3 regions of the Arthrobacter sp. AD-310 genome follow, and region 1 is predicted to be linked to each of the others. Evidence: riboswitches for the same ligand, from Rfam matches in the RefSeq annotation. Region 1 holds a riboswitch; each other region holds the start of a gene.
The links. A riboswitch is a leader RNA that binds a small molecule or an ion and turns the genes downstream of it on or off. The one in region 1 is predicted to bind S-adenosylmethionine.
Positions count from the first base shown of each region.

Region 2: linked by a shared signal. The riboswitch ahead of ACYQ1Z_RS10270 (DUF1737 domain-containing protein) and the one ahead of ACYQ1Z_RS04500 (aminotransferase class V-fold PLP-dependent enzyme) in region 1 are both predicted to bind S-adenosylmethionine.
Region 3: linked by a shared signal. The riboswitch ahead of metX (homoserine O-acetyltransferase MetX) and the one ahead of ACYQ1Z_RS04500 (aminotransferase class V-fold PLP-dependent enzyme) in region 1 are both predicted to bind S-adenosylmethionine.

Region 1 is NZ_BAAHNO010000007.1:83,313-88,282, forward strand. It holds gene ACYQ1Z_RS04495 (class I SAM-dependent methyltransferase) at 1-744, opposite strand, end outside; gene ACYQ1Z_RS04500 (aminotransferase class V-fold PLP-dependent enzyme) at 860-2,278, opposite strand; SAM riboswitch class IV at 2,316-2,429, opposite strand; gene hisN (histidinol-phosphatase) at 2,589-3,401, opposite strand; gene rsgA (ribosome small subunit-dependent GTPase A) at 3,459-4,574, opposite strand; gene aroA (3-phosphoshikimate 1-carboxyvinyltransferase) at 4,558-4,970, opposite strand, start outside.
Region 2 is NZ_BAAHNO010000014.1:83,650-88,619, reverse strand. It holds gene ACYQ1Z_RS10285 (DUF1905 domain-containing protein) at 284-607, shown strand; gene ACYQ1Z_RS10280 (O-succinylhomoserine sulfhydrylase) at 604-1,812, opposite strand; gene ACYQ1Z_RS10275 (rhodanese-like domain-containing protein) at 1,813-2,223, opposite strand; gene ACYQ1Z_RS10270 (DUF1737 domain-containing protein) at 2,220-2,498, opposite strand; SAM riboswitch class IV at 2,512-2,625, opposite strand; gene opgC (OpgC domain-containing protein) at 2,877-4,970, shown strand, end outside.
Region 3 is NZ_BAAHNO010000042.1:19,673-24,642, reverse strand. It holds gene ACYQ1Z_RS19340 (VOC family protein) at 30-668, opposite strand; SAM riboswitch class IV at 836-951, shown strand; gene ACYQ1Z_RS19335 (bifunctional o-acetylhomoserine/o-acetylserine sulfhydrylase) at 996-2,321, shown strand; SAM riboswitch class IV at 2,431-2,546, shown strand; gene metX (homoserine O-acetyltransferase MetX) at 2,559-3,674, shown strand; gene ACYQ1Z_RS19325 (MFS transporter) at 3,928-4,970, shown strand, end outside.

The sequences.
Region 1 (4,970 bases):
CCGCCACGACAACGTCAGGTACGGCAGTTCCAGGTCCTCGTCCACGCCGTGCCCCAGGTGTTCGTGAAGGTACCAGTCGAGGTTGGCCAGGACCTTGGCGCGGGTGGCCTCGCCTGCGCGGAGGTAGTAACTGCGTGACTTGGTGAGCTCGATCAGGTCTGAGGTATTAACAGCGTCCTGCCAGTGGGTGACATGGCCTTCGAGGTCTGTGAATTCCGGCCCGACCAGCGGCCGGTGTCCGGGCTTGTAGACGTCGCCGGCGTGCATGATCCGGGAAAGCCGGTGCACCCAGGGGACGGAGGTGTCCAGCTGGTTCCAGACAAGCCCCAGCGTGCCGTGCGGGCGGAGGACGCGGGCGAGCTCGGTGCTGGCCGCCAGGGCGTCGCACCAGTGCCAGGCCTGGGCCACGGTGGCGACGTCGAAGGCGGCTTCAGGCAGGCCAGTCGCCTCGGCGGTCCCCAGGACGGCCCTGGCCGCCGGATAGTGGGCCCTGAGCTGCTCAAGCATGTCCGCGGAGGGGTCGACGGCGGTAACCGCCAGGCCGCGGTCCAGCAGCAGTTCGGTGAATTTTCCGGTTCCGGCGCCAACGTCGAGGGCATCGTGGGCGCCGGCAGGCACGAGCCACCGGGCGCTTTCTTCCGGGTAGCCGGGCCGGACCTTCTGGTAGTGCCTGCCGCCGTCCTGGAAGCTTTGGCCGAGCTCCCGGCGTCGCCCATGATCAAGCCTGGGCCCACCCCGAACCACGTGCGGCCTCCTTCAGTCCATGCCTTGCGGTTTCTTTCGAATTTACCGCATGGATTGGCGGAAGACCGTGGCCCCGACGGTCGGCCCGGGCAGCCGGGCCCCGGACGTCGGTGGCTCAGTTATCGGTGCAGGGTGCGGCGCCGGCGGTTCCCGGGGTGTTGGGTGCCCAGTGCGGGTAGGTGCGGGTGTCGTTGGCCGGAACCCAGCGTCCGGCGTCCACCACGTAGTCCCAGCCCAGGCCGTCGCTGCGCAGCTTGGCGATGCCGGCGAGGAGCCGCTGCACGTCCTCAAGCCGGGACCCGACGCCGAAGCTTGCCCGCAGGGAACCGGACGGCAGGCCCAGCCGCTTCAGCAGCGGGTGGGCGCAGAAGCGCCCGTCCCGCAGCCCGACACCGTGCTCAGCCGACAGGTAGGCCGCAACCAGGCCGGCGTCGTAGCCTTCGACAGAGAAGTTCACCACGCCGATGGTGTCCGTGTCCGCGTTGGTGTCCTTGAAGATCTGGTGGACTGTGACGCCCTCGATGTCCTGCAGGCCCTCCACCAGGAAGGAACGGATTGCTGACTCGTGGGCATGCCAGCGCTGCTGGTCCAGGTCCGCGATGACCTGGGTGGCGCGTGCCAGCGTGGCGGCACCGAGGACGTTCGGTGAGCCTCCCTCGTGGCGCGCCGGGCCGGTGGCCCAGCTGACGCCGTCGAGCCGCGCTTCCTTGACCGCGCCGCCGCCGGCGAGGTGCGGAACACCGGCGTCGAGCCAGTCCGGACGCCCTACCAGGACGCCCGCGCCGAACGGCGCGTAGAGCTTGTGGCCGGAGAAGGCGACGTAGTCGACGTCGTCGGCGCTGATGTCGATGCGCCGGTGCGGCGCCAGCTGGGCCGCGTCCACCACAATGCGTGCCCCGTGCCGGTGTGCCAGCGTGGCGAGGGTACGGATGGGAAGGATTTCGCCGGTGACGTTGGAGGCACCGGTGATGGCCAGCAGGCTGACACCGCCCTGTTCCAGCTCGGCCCGGACGGACTCGATGGTGCCGGCAATGGTGTCGGCGGCCACGATGCTGCGGTGGGGGACTCCCTGCCACGGCAGGAGGTTGGCGTGGTGCTCGATGTCCAGGTACAGCACGTCTCCGGTGGGGCGTCCGTCCGTAAGCGGCAGGCAGCCGGCGAGGAGGTTAAGGGAGTCGGTGGTGTTCCGGGTGAAGATGACGGAATCGTCGGCGCGGCCGCCCACGAAGTCCCTGACGATGCTTCGGGCGTTTTCGTATACGGAGGTGCTGATCTGGGACGCGTACCCGGCGCCGCGGTGCACGCTGGCGTAGTAGGGCAGGACCTCGTTCAGGTAGGCGGACACCACGGAGAGGGCAGGGGCGGATGCGCCGTAATCGAGGTTGGCGTACCGGACGTGGCCGCCGGAGATGAGCGGCGCCTGGATTTCGGCGCCGGTGACGGCGGCGAGGGGGCGGCCGGCGATCGCCTGGCGCTCATCAAAGGCAGCGCCGGCTGCAAGGGTGGAGTTGGGGGAGACGATGGCAGTTGTCACAGAGACCTCACTTCAGGACAGGACTCCGGCATCAGGGAATCCGCGCTTGCCGTATCCGCTCCGGACCGGCCTGGTCGTCACCCGGGGCACCCCACCGCGAATGGAGGGTTGCCGGCCAGCAAACCGGGGTTTTGCGCTGGCACTCGTGACCTGGTTAAGAGCGTAGGACATGGACCGGCCAGGTATGAAGCCGGCCCGTTTGTTAAGGGAATTGTTACGCCCTGCTGGAATAGTTGCGTTTTCTCGAAGATCACGACGGCGGCCGCCCCCTTTTGGGGTCGGCCGCCGTCAGTTGTTCGGTGGGGAGGTCCTAGAGCAGGTCGTCCAGCCCCGGGTTGAGCCGCTGCAGTACTTCCGAGTGCAGGATGGAGTTGGTGGCCAGGGCGTTGCCGCCGAAGGGGCCGTCCTCGCCCTCAAGAGAGGTGAACCGGCCGCCGGCCTCCACCACGATCGGGACGAGGGCCGCCATGTCGTAGAGGTTGAGTTCAGGTTCGCAGGCAATGTCCACGGAGCCCTCCGCCACCATGCAGTAGGACCAGAAGTCACCGTAGGCGCGGGTCCGCCAAACGGCTTCGGTCAGGCCCAGGAATTCGTCGAGGTTTCCGCGCTCCTTCCAGCCGCCCAGGCTGGAGTAGGACAGTGATGCGTCCGACAGGGTGGAGACGTCGGACACCCGGAGCCGCGTGGCCGCGGCCAGCGAACGGCCCATGTAGGCGCCCATGCCCTTGGCGGCCCACCAGCGCTTCCCCAGGGCGGGCGCGCTGACGACGCCGACCACCGGCTCGCCCTCGTCCACGAGCGCGATGAGCGTGGCCCAGACGGGAACACCGCGGACAAAGTTCTTGGTCCCGTCGATGGGGTCGATAATCCATTGGCGTGAACCGTGCCCGGTGCTGCCGAATTCTTCGCCGAGCACTGCGTCTCGGGGCCGGGAGCGCGAGAGCTGGCCGCGGATGGCTTCCTCGGCCGCCTTGTCCGCGTCGGTGACCGGCGTCAGGTCGGGCTTGGTCTCCACGTGGAGGTCCAGTGCCTTGAAGCGGCTCATGGTCTGGTCATCCACGGAGTCGGCCAGGACATGGGCCAGGCGCAGGTCGTCGTTGTAGCTCGAAGCGGGTTGGATCATGGTTCCAAACTACCGTCTGCCGGCGGTCCTGCCGGGAGGTGGGCCGTGCCGGTGACCCTAGTTGACGCTGCCGAGCTCCTTGGCGTCCTGGCCTTCCTCCCGGGGATCGGCTCCGAGGAGCCTCCGCAGGGACGCCAGCCGGGCGGGCCCGGTGGGGCCCGCATGGCCCTCCTCCACCCAGGCGTCCAGGCCGCAGTCCACTGCCGTAGCGGTGTGCTTGCACCCGCGTTCGCAATGGTCGGTGCCGGGGGACAGGTCGGGGAAGGAACGCAGGATCCGGTCCGGATCGACGTGGGCGAGGCCGAACGAGCGGATGCCGGGGGTGTCGATAATCCAGCTGCCGGGCGGCGCGTCGGCCAGGCGCAGTGCGAGCGCCGATGACGAAGTATGCCGGCCACGTCCGGTCACGGCATTAACGCCGCCCGTTGCCCGTTCGGCACCGGTCAGGGCGTTCACCATCGTCGACTTGCCGACGCCGGAGTGCCCCAGCATCACGGTGACCTTTCCGTCCAGGTAGGAACGGAGTTCGCCGACGGCGGCGCTGTCCAGCCGCGCGGAGAGCCCGTCGTCGGAGCGGGCGTCGATCCCCGACGCCTGCAGGTCTGCGGTGCGGCTGATGATGACCGGCAGGTCCAGGTGTGTGTAGTTGGCCAGGAGTTCCGCGGGGTCCTTGACGTCCGCCTTGGTGACCAGCAGGATCGGGTCGATGCCGGCGTCGTACGCCGCCACGAGCGCCCGGTCGATGAAACCCGTGCGCGGCTCGGGGTTGGCTGCGGCGACCACGATCACCAGCTGGTCCGCGTTGGCCACGACCGCGCGCTCCACGGGGTCGGTGTCATCGGCGCTGCGGCGCAGCAGGGTCTTGCGGTCCTGGATTTTGACCAGCCGGGCAAGTGTGTGCGGGTCTCCCGAAACGTCGCCCACGAGGGACACGAAATCGCCGGCCACCACCGGGTTGCGGCGGAGTTCCCGCGCCCGTGCTGCGACCACCGTTCGTTCGTCCCCGGAGTCCTCGCCCACAACGGCGGTGTACCGGCCCCGGTCGACGGTGATGATGCGTCCGGTGACGGCGTCGTCGTGGCTCGGCCGGTCCTTGGTGCGGGGCCTTGACCCTTTCTTGTTGGGGCGGACCCGGACGTCCGACTCGTCCCAGGAGTCAGTGCGCCGGACCATCGCAGGAACCTTCCGACCCGCCGTCGGACTCTTCCTGCGGTGCGCCTCCCTGTGCCAGCATGTCCGCCCAGAGCCGGGGGAAGTCAGGCATGGTCTTGGCCGTGGTGGCGATGTCCTCGACCTGGACGCCTTCGACGGCGAGGCCCAGGATCGCTCCGGCGGTGGCCATGCGGTGGTCGGCGTAGCTGTGCACGACGCCGGCGTGCAGGCGGGCGGGGCGGATAACCAGGCCGTCACTGGTTTCCTCGGCATCCCCGCCGAGGCGGTTGATTTCGGTGACCAGGGCGGCGAGCCGGTCCGTCTCGTGGCCGCGCAGGTGGGCGATGCCGCTGAGCCGCGAGGGCCCCGAGGCCAGTGCACAAAGGGCGGCCACCGTGGGAGCGAGTTCACTGGTGT
Region 2 (4,970 bases), on a different contig from region 1:
ATACAGGTGCAGGTGCAGGTGCAGGTGCGGGCAGCGCACCATCCAGTGGCGGGCTTGATCCGTCGTGGGGTAGGAGTCCGGGTGGCCAGTGGGGTGGTTGCCAGTCCTGGTGTTCGCTGGCGTAGTACCGGCCCGCTGGTGAGATCCAGCCGGGTGGTTCGTCCCGTGGGTTTCGACAGGCTCAACCACCGGACCGGGTTTCGGCGGGCTGCACCATCGCCCGACCCCACCGGCCAGCCGCCATACCGTGGCGCCGCTGAAGGCGGCGTGCCATACTCGGCGCGTGACGCCGTCGTACGTTTTTGAAGCCGAGCTGTGGCTTTACCCCGGTGAAGCGGGCTGGCATTTCCTGACCCTGCCGCCGGATGTGGCGGACGACATTGCCGAGCAAGACGTGGGCAGCAAAGCCTTCGGTTCCGTGAAGGTCACCGCGGACATCGGCGGGCATAGCTGGCAGACATCGCTTTTCCCGGACGCCAAAGCCGGCTCCTACCTGCTGCCGGTGAAGAAGGCGGTTCGGACTCAAGCCGGAATCAGCGCCGGGGACCGCGTCGAAGTCCGGCTGGAACTCCAGCCGGACGGCACACAGCCAGAGGTAACTGGCTAGATCTGCTTCAGCGCCTGTTCCAGGTCGCGGATAAGGTCGTCGGCATCCTCGAGGCCCACGGACAGCCGCACCACGGCGTCGCTCAGGCCGATGGCAGCACGGCCTTCAGGACCCATCGCGCGGTGCGTGGTGGTGGCAGGGTGGGTGATGAGGGACTTCGAATCGCCGAGGTTGTTGGAGATGTCGATAATGCGCAGCCCGTCCAGCAGCGCGAACGCGGCCTCCTTGCCGGAGCGGCCGCCGGAAGGGGCAAGCTCGAGCGTCAGGACCGTACCGCCGGCCTTCATCTGCTTGGCCGCCAGCTCATACTGCGGGTGCGACTTCAGCAGCGGGTACTTCACCCAGCCCACAGCGGGCTGCTGCTCCAGCCACTCGGCCAGGCGCAGGGCCGTGGCGGAGGAGTGGTTGACGCGCAGCGCCATGGTCTCCAGCCCCTTTGTCAGCACCCACGCGTTGAAGGGGGAGAGGGACGGCCCGGTGTGGCGCATAAGCTGCTTGACCGGACCATCGATGTATTCCTTGGTGCCCAGGATGGCACCGCCCATGACCCGGCCCTGGCCGTCGATGTGCTTGGTGCCGGAGTAAACGATGACGTCCGCGCCGAGCTGCCCGCAGCGCTGCAGCAGGGGCGTGGCAAAGACATTGTCGACGACGACGGTCGCCCCGGCGGCGTGCGCAAGTTCGCTGACTGCCGCGATGTCCACGATTTCCTGCATCGGGTTGGACGGGGACTCGAAGAAGACCGCAGTCGTAGGCTGGGACAGCGCCTCGCGCCACTGTTCAAGGTCCGGGCCGTCCACGAAGACCGTCTCCACGCCCCAGCGCGGCAGGATTTCGTTCAGGATCACGAAGCAGGAGCCGAACAGGGAACGGGCGGCGACCACCCGGTCACCGGCACCCAGCAGGGCACCCAGGGCGGTGAAGACGGCGGACATGCCCGACGCCGTAGCAAAGCACGCTTCCGTTCCCTCAAGCAGGCGGAGCCGCTCCTGGAACGTGGCCACCGAGGGGTTGCCGTAGCGGGAGTAGACGAAGCGCTCGTCCTCACCCGTGAAGGCCCGCTCGGCAGCGGCCGCGGATTCGTAAACGAACCCCGAGTTGAGGAACACCGGCTCCGCGGTTTCCTGGAAGTTGGTACGGTCCAGCCCGCCGCGGACGGCCTGGGTGTCGGGGCTCCAGCCGGCGGCGTCTTGGTTGAAGGTCACTTAGTTCTTTCCCAGGTTCGTAGGCAGGCCGCGGTTCTTCCAGCCGTTGACGGTGCGTTCGCCGTAGCGGTCGGGCTCACCCTCAAATCCCTCGAGGATGTTGTAGGACGTGAAGCCGGCCTGCGTGGCAGCGACGGCAGCAGCGATGGAGCGCTGGCCTGAGCGGCAGAGGAACAGCAGTTCGGTGCCGCGGTCTTCCGGGGCCTGCTGGCTCAGGTCGGTGATGAAGTCCGGGTTGGGAATGCCGCCGGGGAACGTCCACTGGATGAACAGCGGATCGTTGTCCGTTGCCTTGGTGTCGGGAATACCGATGTGCGCCCACTCGCCTTCGGTGCGCACGTCGACCAGGATGGCGCCCTGCTCGAGCTTGGTCCAGGCTTCCTCGGGAGTGATGTCTCCTGCGTAGCTCATGCGTGGCCCTCACCATCGAAGTCGAGGTCCTCGTTGGACGCTTCGAGGTTGTCCACGGCTGTGGCGACGGCGGCGTCTGCCGAAGCAATGGCTGCCGGCAGGACGATAGCCTGGGCAACGATGACGCTGGTGCCGTTGAAGGTGGCAGCGGGGCTGCCGTGCAGCACGTACCCTTCGGCCAGGGCGGTTGAGATCCGCTCACAGAATTCACGGTTGTCCGGGCCGCTGATAAGGCGGTAGGACAGCTTTTCTTCAGGGGCAGGCGCGTCAGACACGACGGATCTCCTTCACTCACGCTTGCAGCTCGAACGGTCGATATGCCGAGTATTCACCTGAGGCACCCCGCCGCGGAAGGAGGGTTGCCGACCGGCCAGTCAGGGCTTGGCGCCGGTACTCATTACTCCCCAAAAACGTAACATCTGGCACGGACAGCCGCACCGCCGTCGCCGTCATGTTCCGTAACTGAAGCGGAAGCGCTGCCGGAGCCGGTGCCGACGGCTTCCTGGAGGGAACGTCCGACGGCGGTATCACCGCAGGTGGGCGGGCTTTTCTTTCCCCTCGCGGCCTGCCCGGCCGATACAGTTCATACGGGGCAGTTCTTACGGGGCACCGCCCCGCCACTGAACATCAGCACCGGGGGGGTACCGATCAGTATGCCAACTGCCACGCCTGGGCGCCGCACCAGCCCATTTCCCGTCTCCCGCCTTCGCGTGGCCCGGGCGTTCCTTGCGGCCCTGCTGGTGGCGCTCATCGCCGCAGCACTCCCGAACGGACCTGCCCGCGCGGCCGAACCCCTGGCGGACGAAGGCAAGCCGCTGCTCGGGGCGGTCCTCGAATGGGGCGAGGACACCGCTGCCGGGTTTGCCGAGCGCCTCGGTGCGTCCCCGGCGGTTCTTGGGCACGATATCGCCTTCCCCTACCGCCCGTCGGAGGAGAACGACCTGCGGGAGTTCCTGCAGCAGGCGTCATTGCAGGGCTCCCACGCCATGCTGACCGTGAAGCCCACGGTGCCGCTGGACCAGATCGACGCCGCGGCCGCCGAATCGTTCGCCGGCCGGGTGCGGGACCTGACAGGGCGGTTCAAGGGCCAGGTCCTGGTCCGCTTCGCACCGGACATGAACACCAGCTGGGTGGACTGGGGCCAACAGCCCGCCACGTACCGGGACGCGTTCCGGGCGGTGTCAGCCGCGTTCAAGGAGTCCGACGGCGGCGCCGTCCTTGTGTGGGAGCCTTACCTGGGCGCGGACTACCCCTTCGACCGGAACCGTAACGCGCCAGCCTCCGGCAGCGACGGCTTCGCCTTGCTGGACACCAACGGCGACGGCGTATGGGACGGTGCAGACAGCGCCTACGAGCCGTTCTACCCGGGCGACGACGCGGTGGACTGGGTGGGCCTGTCGGCCTTCCACGACGACACCGCCGGCGGGGCCGCCGTCAATACCGTTCCGCGCGCCGGAGAGCTGCAGGAGATGCTCACATCTTCAGGCGGAGAAAACTTTTACGGGACCTATTCGGCCGGGCGGGACAAACCGTTCCTGCTGCAGACCGCTGCGTTCTACAGCCCCGCTTCGGGTGGGGCGCCGGAAGCGGACATCAAGCTCGGCTGGTGGGACCAGGTGGTCGGCACGGCCACCTCCGAGGCATTCGCCAAGACGGCCGCCGTCGTCTGGGACGAGCGGACCAGCACCCGGGACACCGGCGTCGCGAGCATCAACTGGCTCCTCACCGGCAGCCCCGGGATCGCCAAGGGCGCCCTGGACAGGCTCGAGTCCTCACCCATGGTTACCGGGCCGGTCACCGACGTCACCGCCGGGGCTGGTTACTCTCCGGCGAACACACTGACCGGCGCCGCCGCGTGGTCCGTGGCCGCTGCGCTCCTCATCCTGCTGGTGGCGCTCTGGCAGATCCCGCGCAGGGTGGATGCCGCCACGGCATGGGGATATGGGGAGCCGTCCAAACGCGATTCCCGGGTGGACCTGCTCCGCGGGCTGGCCATCGTGTTCGTGGTGGTGAACCACCTGGGCATGACATCACTGTTCCAGATCCTCACCCAGGAGGCAGTGGGCTTCGTCTCCGGCGCTGAGCTTTTCGTGCTGTTCTCCGGCCTTGTAGTGGGCATGGTCTACGGACCCAGAGTCAAGGAAGACTTCGGGACCGTTGTGGACCTGACATCCAAACGCGCCGGCAAGCTCTACCTGACCGCCCTCATTGTCCTGCTGGCCGTCTTCCTGGCCTCCCTGCTCCCGGTCTTCCGCACCGACGCGCTCACTACCTTCGTGGACCAGGGAACCGGCGGCGCAGGGCATGACGGGGCCGGCCGGACGTACGACCTCTACGCCGGCATGGAATCGATCTTCCAGTTCCCGGTGCCCCCACAGGTCCTGCCCGCCATCCTGCTCCTGCAGTTCGGGCCGTGGCAGTTCAACGTGATGGGGCTGTACGTGGTGCTGCTCCTGGTGAGCCCGCTGATCCTGTGGGCGCTCAACCGGGGGAAGGCCGTGTGGGTTCTGGCCGCAACGCTGGCGCTGTATGCGGTCGGCACGAGCACCCGGTTCCGGCTCCTGCCCTCGCAGTTCGAGGATTCGTTTCCCCTGCTGGTGTGGCAGGTACTGTTCGTGATCGGGCTGGTGGCCGGCTACCACCGCCGGGCCATCGTGGCGTGGCTGGCGGCCAGGACCTGGGTGGTTGCCGCCTGCACCGGCCTGGCTTTCCTGTTCGCCTTCCTGTCCTGGGGCAACCCGTACCTG
Region 3 (4,970 bases), on a different contig from region 1:
GGGCTGTACCGGACCAGGGCAGGGAGGCGTCAGATGGTGACGGCCCCGTTAGCGGTTTCGAACGTGACCGAGAGGATGCCGGGGGTGCCGTGCGGGGCAACCCACTCAACAGCAACATCCTCCAGCGGCTTTTCCACCGGTTCACCCAGCCACTCGGTTACCCGCGAGGCGGAGCCGGCAATGGTCAGGCAGCTCATCTTGATGTTGCTCTCGTAGGCGTTGGACGGGTGCAGCGACGGATCGCCCTCCCACTTGAGCATGTACGGCACCTGCGGATCGGCGATGAGGCCGAGGATGCCAATCTGCTTCCACACCAGTTCGCGGCCGTCCGGGAACTTGCGGTTGCCGTTGACTGCCGCGCGGCCAAGGCGCTCTTCGAAGGGGGCAAGGTCGTCCACTTCGACGCACCAGCCCATCCAGCCGCCACCGGCCGCCGAGCGGGCACGCACTGCCTGCCCGAAGGGCGCCTTGTCCGATGCCGGGTGGTCCAGGACCTCCACGACCTCAAGGTACTTGTGGCCCGCGAGCGGGATGATCATATTCCGGGTTCCGAACCGGGGGTGTACCCCGCCTTTCACTGCCTCAACGCCGAGGGCAGAGGAAATACGTTCGGTTGTGGCCGCGAGGCCATCTTGTTCACAGGCGTAAGAGACGTGATCCATGCGCATGCCATCATCTTGGCACTTTGTGATCAGGCTCTCAGCTTAGGGTTGCCTTACCGGGATTTTCCGAGGCCAGGCCCTTTCCGGCTGCCCGGGGAGCGGTAATAAAGCTGCCGGACCATGTTCGTCACAATGCTGTCCGGCGCGCGACCGAAGTTCCTACACTGGGCTCAGGTCATGAGTGCCAGCGCCAAGCCCCGGCTCGCTGGCCGGCAACCCTCCTTCCGCGGTGGGGTGCCCCGGGTGAGGACCGGGCTGTCCGGTAACGGCCGGATGGCAAGCGCGGCCCGAGGTGCTCCCAGCATGCCGGGCCCATGTCAAAGGAGCCTTGAAATGTCCAACGGTTGGTCCTTCGAAACCCGCCAGATCCACGTGGGCCAGGAACCGGACGCCGCCACCGGCGCCCGTGCACTCCCCATCTACCAGTCCACTTCCTTTGTGTTTCCGAGCGCCGAAAGTGCTGCGAACCGCTTCGCGCTGGCCGAGCTTGCTCCGATCTACACCCGCATCGGCAACCCCACGCAGGACGCCGTTGAACAGCGGATCGCAAGCCTGGAAGGCGGCCTGGCCGCGCTGCTGCTCAGCTCCGGGCAGGCGGCGGAGACGTTCGCCGTCCTGAATATCGCAGAAGCCGGTGACCACATTGTCGCCAGCCCCAGCCTCTACGGCGGCACCTACAACCTGTTCGCGCACACCCTAAAAAAGTTCGGCATCTCCGTCACCTTCGTCGAGGACCCCGACAACCTCGACCAGTGGCGCAACGCAGTCCGGCCCAACACCAAGCTGTTCTTCGGTGAGGTGGTTTCGAATCCACGACAGGACGTCCTGGACATCGAGGGCGTTTCGGCGGTGGCCCATGAGGCGGGTGTGCCCCTGATAGTGGACAATACCCTGTCCACGCCGTACCTGATCCGCCCGCTGGAGTGGGGTGCTGACATCGTGGTCCATTCGGCAACCAAGTACCTCGGCGGCCACGGTGCGGCGATCGCCGGCGTCATCGTGGACTCCGGAAAGTTCGATTTCAGCAAGGACCCCGAACGCTTCCCCGGCTTCAACACCCCCGATCCCACCTACAACGGCCTGGTCTACGGCCGGGACCTCGGCGAGGGCGGGGCGCTGGGAGCCAACCTGTCATACATCCTCAAGGCCCGTGTCCAGCTCCTGCGGGACCTCGGTTCGGCTGTGTCACCGTTCAACGCCTTCCTGATTTCCCAGGGCCTGGAGACCCTGAGCCTGCGCGTGGAGCGGCACGTGGCCAACGCCACCGAGGTTGCCCGCTGGCTTGAAGCGAGGAACGACGTCGAGTCGGTCGCCTACGCAGGGCTGCCCTCCAGCCCCTGGTACGAACGCGGCAGCAAGTATGGTCCCTTGGGCACCGGCGCGATTGTCGCCTTCAACCTCGCCGGTGGCGCCGAAGCGGGGAAGCGGTTCGTCGACGCGTTGGAGCTGCACTCCCATGTTGCCAACATCGGCGACGTCCGCTCCCTGGTCATCCACCCGGCGTCGACCACGCACAGCCAGCTCACCCCCGAACAGCAGGCGGCCGCCGGAGTCGCACCCGGACTGGTCCGGCTCTCGGTGGGCCTGGAGCATATCGACGACATCCTGGCCGACCTTGAGGCCGGCTTCCGTGCCGCCAAGGAGGCGCCAGGCGCCTGAGCAGGTAAATCACGACGGCGGCCGGTCCGGCAGGCGGGCGGCAATCCGGGAAGTCATAACCAGTCACACTCTTGGCCCGGAGCGGGTGGTGTTTCGTACACTCGAACCAGGTCATGAGTGCCAGCGACAGCCCCGGCTTGCTGGCCGGCAACCCTCCTTCCGCGGTGGGGTGCCCCGGGTGAAGACCTGGCCTGCCGGTCATCCGCCGGTGGGCAAGCGCGTAGAAGAGGTCTTGCCATGACGGTTACCGTCGCCCGTACCACCGTTCCCGAACACGGAATTGTCCGCTATGCCTCCATCGGCGGGCTGGAGCTCGAAGGCGGCGGCTACCTGCCGGATGTCACGCTCGCCTACGAAACCTGGGGCACGCTCAACGCTGACGGCAGCAACGCCATCCTGATTGAACACGCCCTGACCGGCAGCACCCACGTCACGCGCGGTGACAGCGACGAAGAAGGCTGGTGGGAACAGCTGGCAGGCCCCGGCGCGCCGGTAGATACCGAACGGTTCTTCGTAGTGTCCATCAACATCGTCGGCGGTTGCTACGGGTCTACCGGCCCGTCGTCGCCCTCCCCGGACGGCAGCCCGTGGGGTTCCCGCTTCCCGCTGGTGACGCTCCGGGACAGCACCGTTGCGGAGGCACGGCTGGCGGACCGGCTGGGGATCCGCAGCTGGTACGCGGTCCTCGGCGGCTCGATGGGCGGGGCCCGGGCCCTGGAGTGGGCCATCACCTACCCCGGGCGCGTGCAGCGGTGCGCAGTCATCGCCGTTGGTGCCGCCAGCACGGCCGAGCAGATCGCCTTCGCGCAGGCCCAGACCCTTGCCATCCGCCAGGACCCGCACTTCAATGGTGGCGACTACTACAACGGGCCCTTCCCCGAAAGCGGGCTGGCCCTGGCGCGCCGCATTGCGCACATCACCTACCGATCCGCCGCGGAGCTCGACGGCAGGTTCGGGCGGGCACCCCAGGCACCTGAGTCTCCCTTGCAGGGTGAAGTACTGGCGGCGCGGGGCCGGTACCAGGTCGAGAGCTACCTTGACCACCAGGGCAAAAAGCTGGTGAAGCGTTTCGACGCCAACAGCTACATCGCCCTGACAGAAGCGCTGATGAGCCACGATGTCTGCCGGGGCCGCGGCACCCTCGCCGAGTCGCTTGCCCGCTCGGATGCCCGTTTCTTCGTGGCCGCCGTGGACTCCGACCGGCTCTACTTCCCTTCCCAGTCCCGCGAGCTTGCAGAGGCGCTCCCGGGGGACGTGGACGTGCACCTCATCAAAGCCCCGATCGGGCACGACGGCTTTCTCACCGAGATCGGGCAGCTGGGCGCACAGCTTCGCTGTCACCTCTTGCCCTGAGGATGCAGCCACCCGGACCTGGGAGGCGCGCCGGCACTGAGGGAAAAACCGGACGCTTTGCGGGTCTTTCCGCGCCCTGCCGTGCGCACACCGAACGATTGTGCAATTTTGCACACCGCTTCTGCGGTATTCGCCGTTGAGCTCCCAGCTTCCCCGAGGAATACTCATGTGAATCTGCGGTTTTGTTATGCAAATCACAAAACCGCCATCCGGTCCCATGTGGTGTCGACGAAGACGCCAAAGGAGTTCACTAATGAGTACGGAACGCTCCGCCGCAGGGCGGCTCGAGGAAACCGACGTCAAAGCTTCAGGCCTCAAGAAGGTCGTCACGGCCTCCATGGCAGGCACGGTCGTGGAATGGTATGAGTTCTTCCTCTACGCGTCGGCCGCCACGCTCGTGTTCGGCAAGACGTTCTTCCCCAATTCGGGTACAGAGCTGGACGGCATCATCGCCGCCTTCGTCACCTATGCCGTGGGCTTCGTTGCCCGGCCCATCGGGGGCATTGTCTTTGGCCACTTCGGCGATAAGTTCGGCCGCAAGCAGCTGCTCCAGTTGAGCATCATCATGGTTGGCGTCGCCACCTTCCTCATGGGCTGCCTGCCCACCTTCGCCGAAATCGGCTACTGGGCCCCGGCGTTGCTGGTCTTCCTGCGGTTCGTGCAGGGCTTCGCCGTCGGTGGTGAATGGGGCGGCGCCGTGCTGCTCGTCGCCGAGCACAGCCCCAGCCACTCGCGCGGGTTCTGGGCCAGCTGGCCGCAGTCCGCAGTTCCGATGGGGAACCTGCTTGCCACGGGTGTGCTGTTCACGCTGTCCTCCACGCTGTCCCAGGAAGCCTTCCTCGGCTGGGGCTGGCGCGTGGCGTTCTGGCTGTCTGCCGTGATCGTGATCATCGGCTACTACATCCGCACCAAGGTCCAGGATGCGCCGATCTTCATCGAGGCACGCAAGGAAGTCACCGCGGAAAAGAAGGGCTACGGCGTCGCCGAGGTCTTCCGCCGTTACCCCCGCGGCGTCTTCACCGCGATGGGCCTCCGGTTCGCCGAGAATATCCTCTACTACCTTGTGGTGACATTCTCCATCACCTACCTGAAGGTCGTCGTCCAGACTGACACCTCCCGCATCCTGCTCCTCCTGCTGGTGGCACACTTCATCCACTTCTGCGCCGTCCCGCTGGTCGGCAAGCTCTCCGACACCTTTGGCCGGCGCCCCGTCTACATGGCAGGCGCAATCCTCGGCGGGACCTGGGGATTCTTTGCCTTCCCCATGATGGACACCGCCAACGACATGGTCATCCT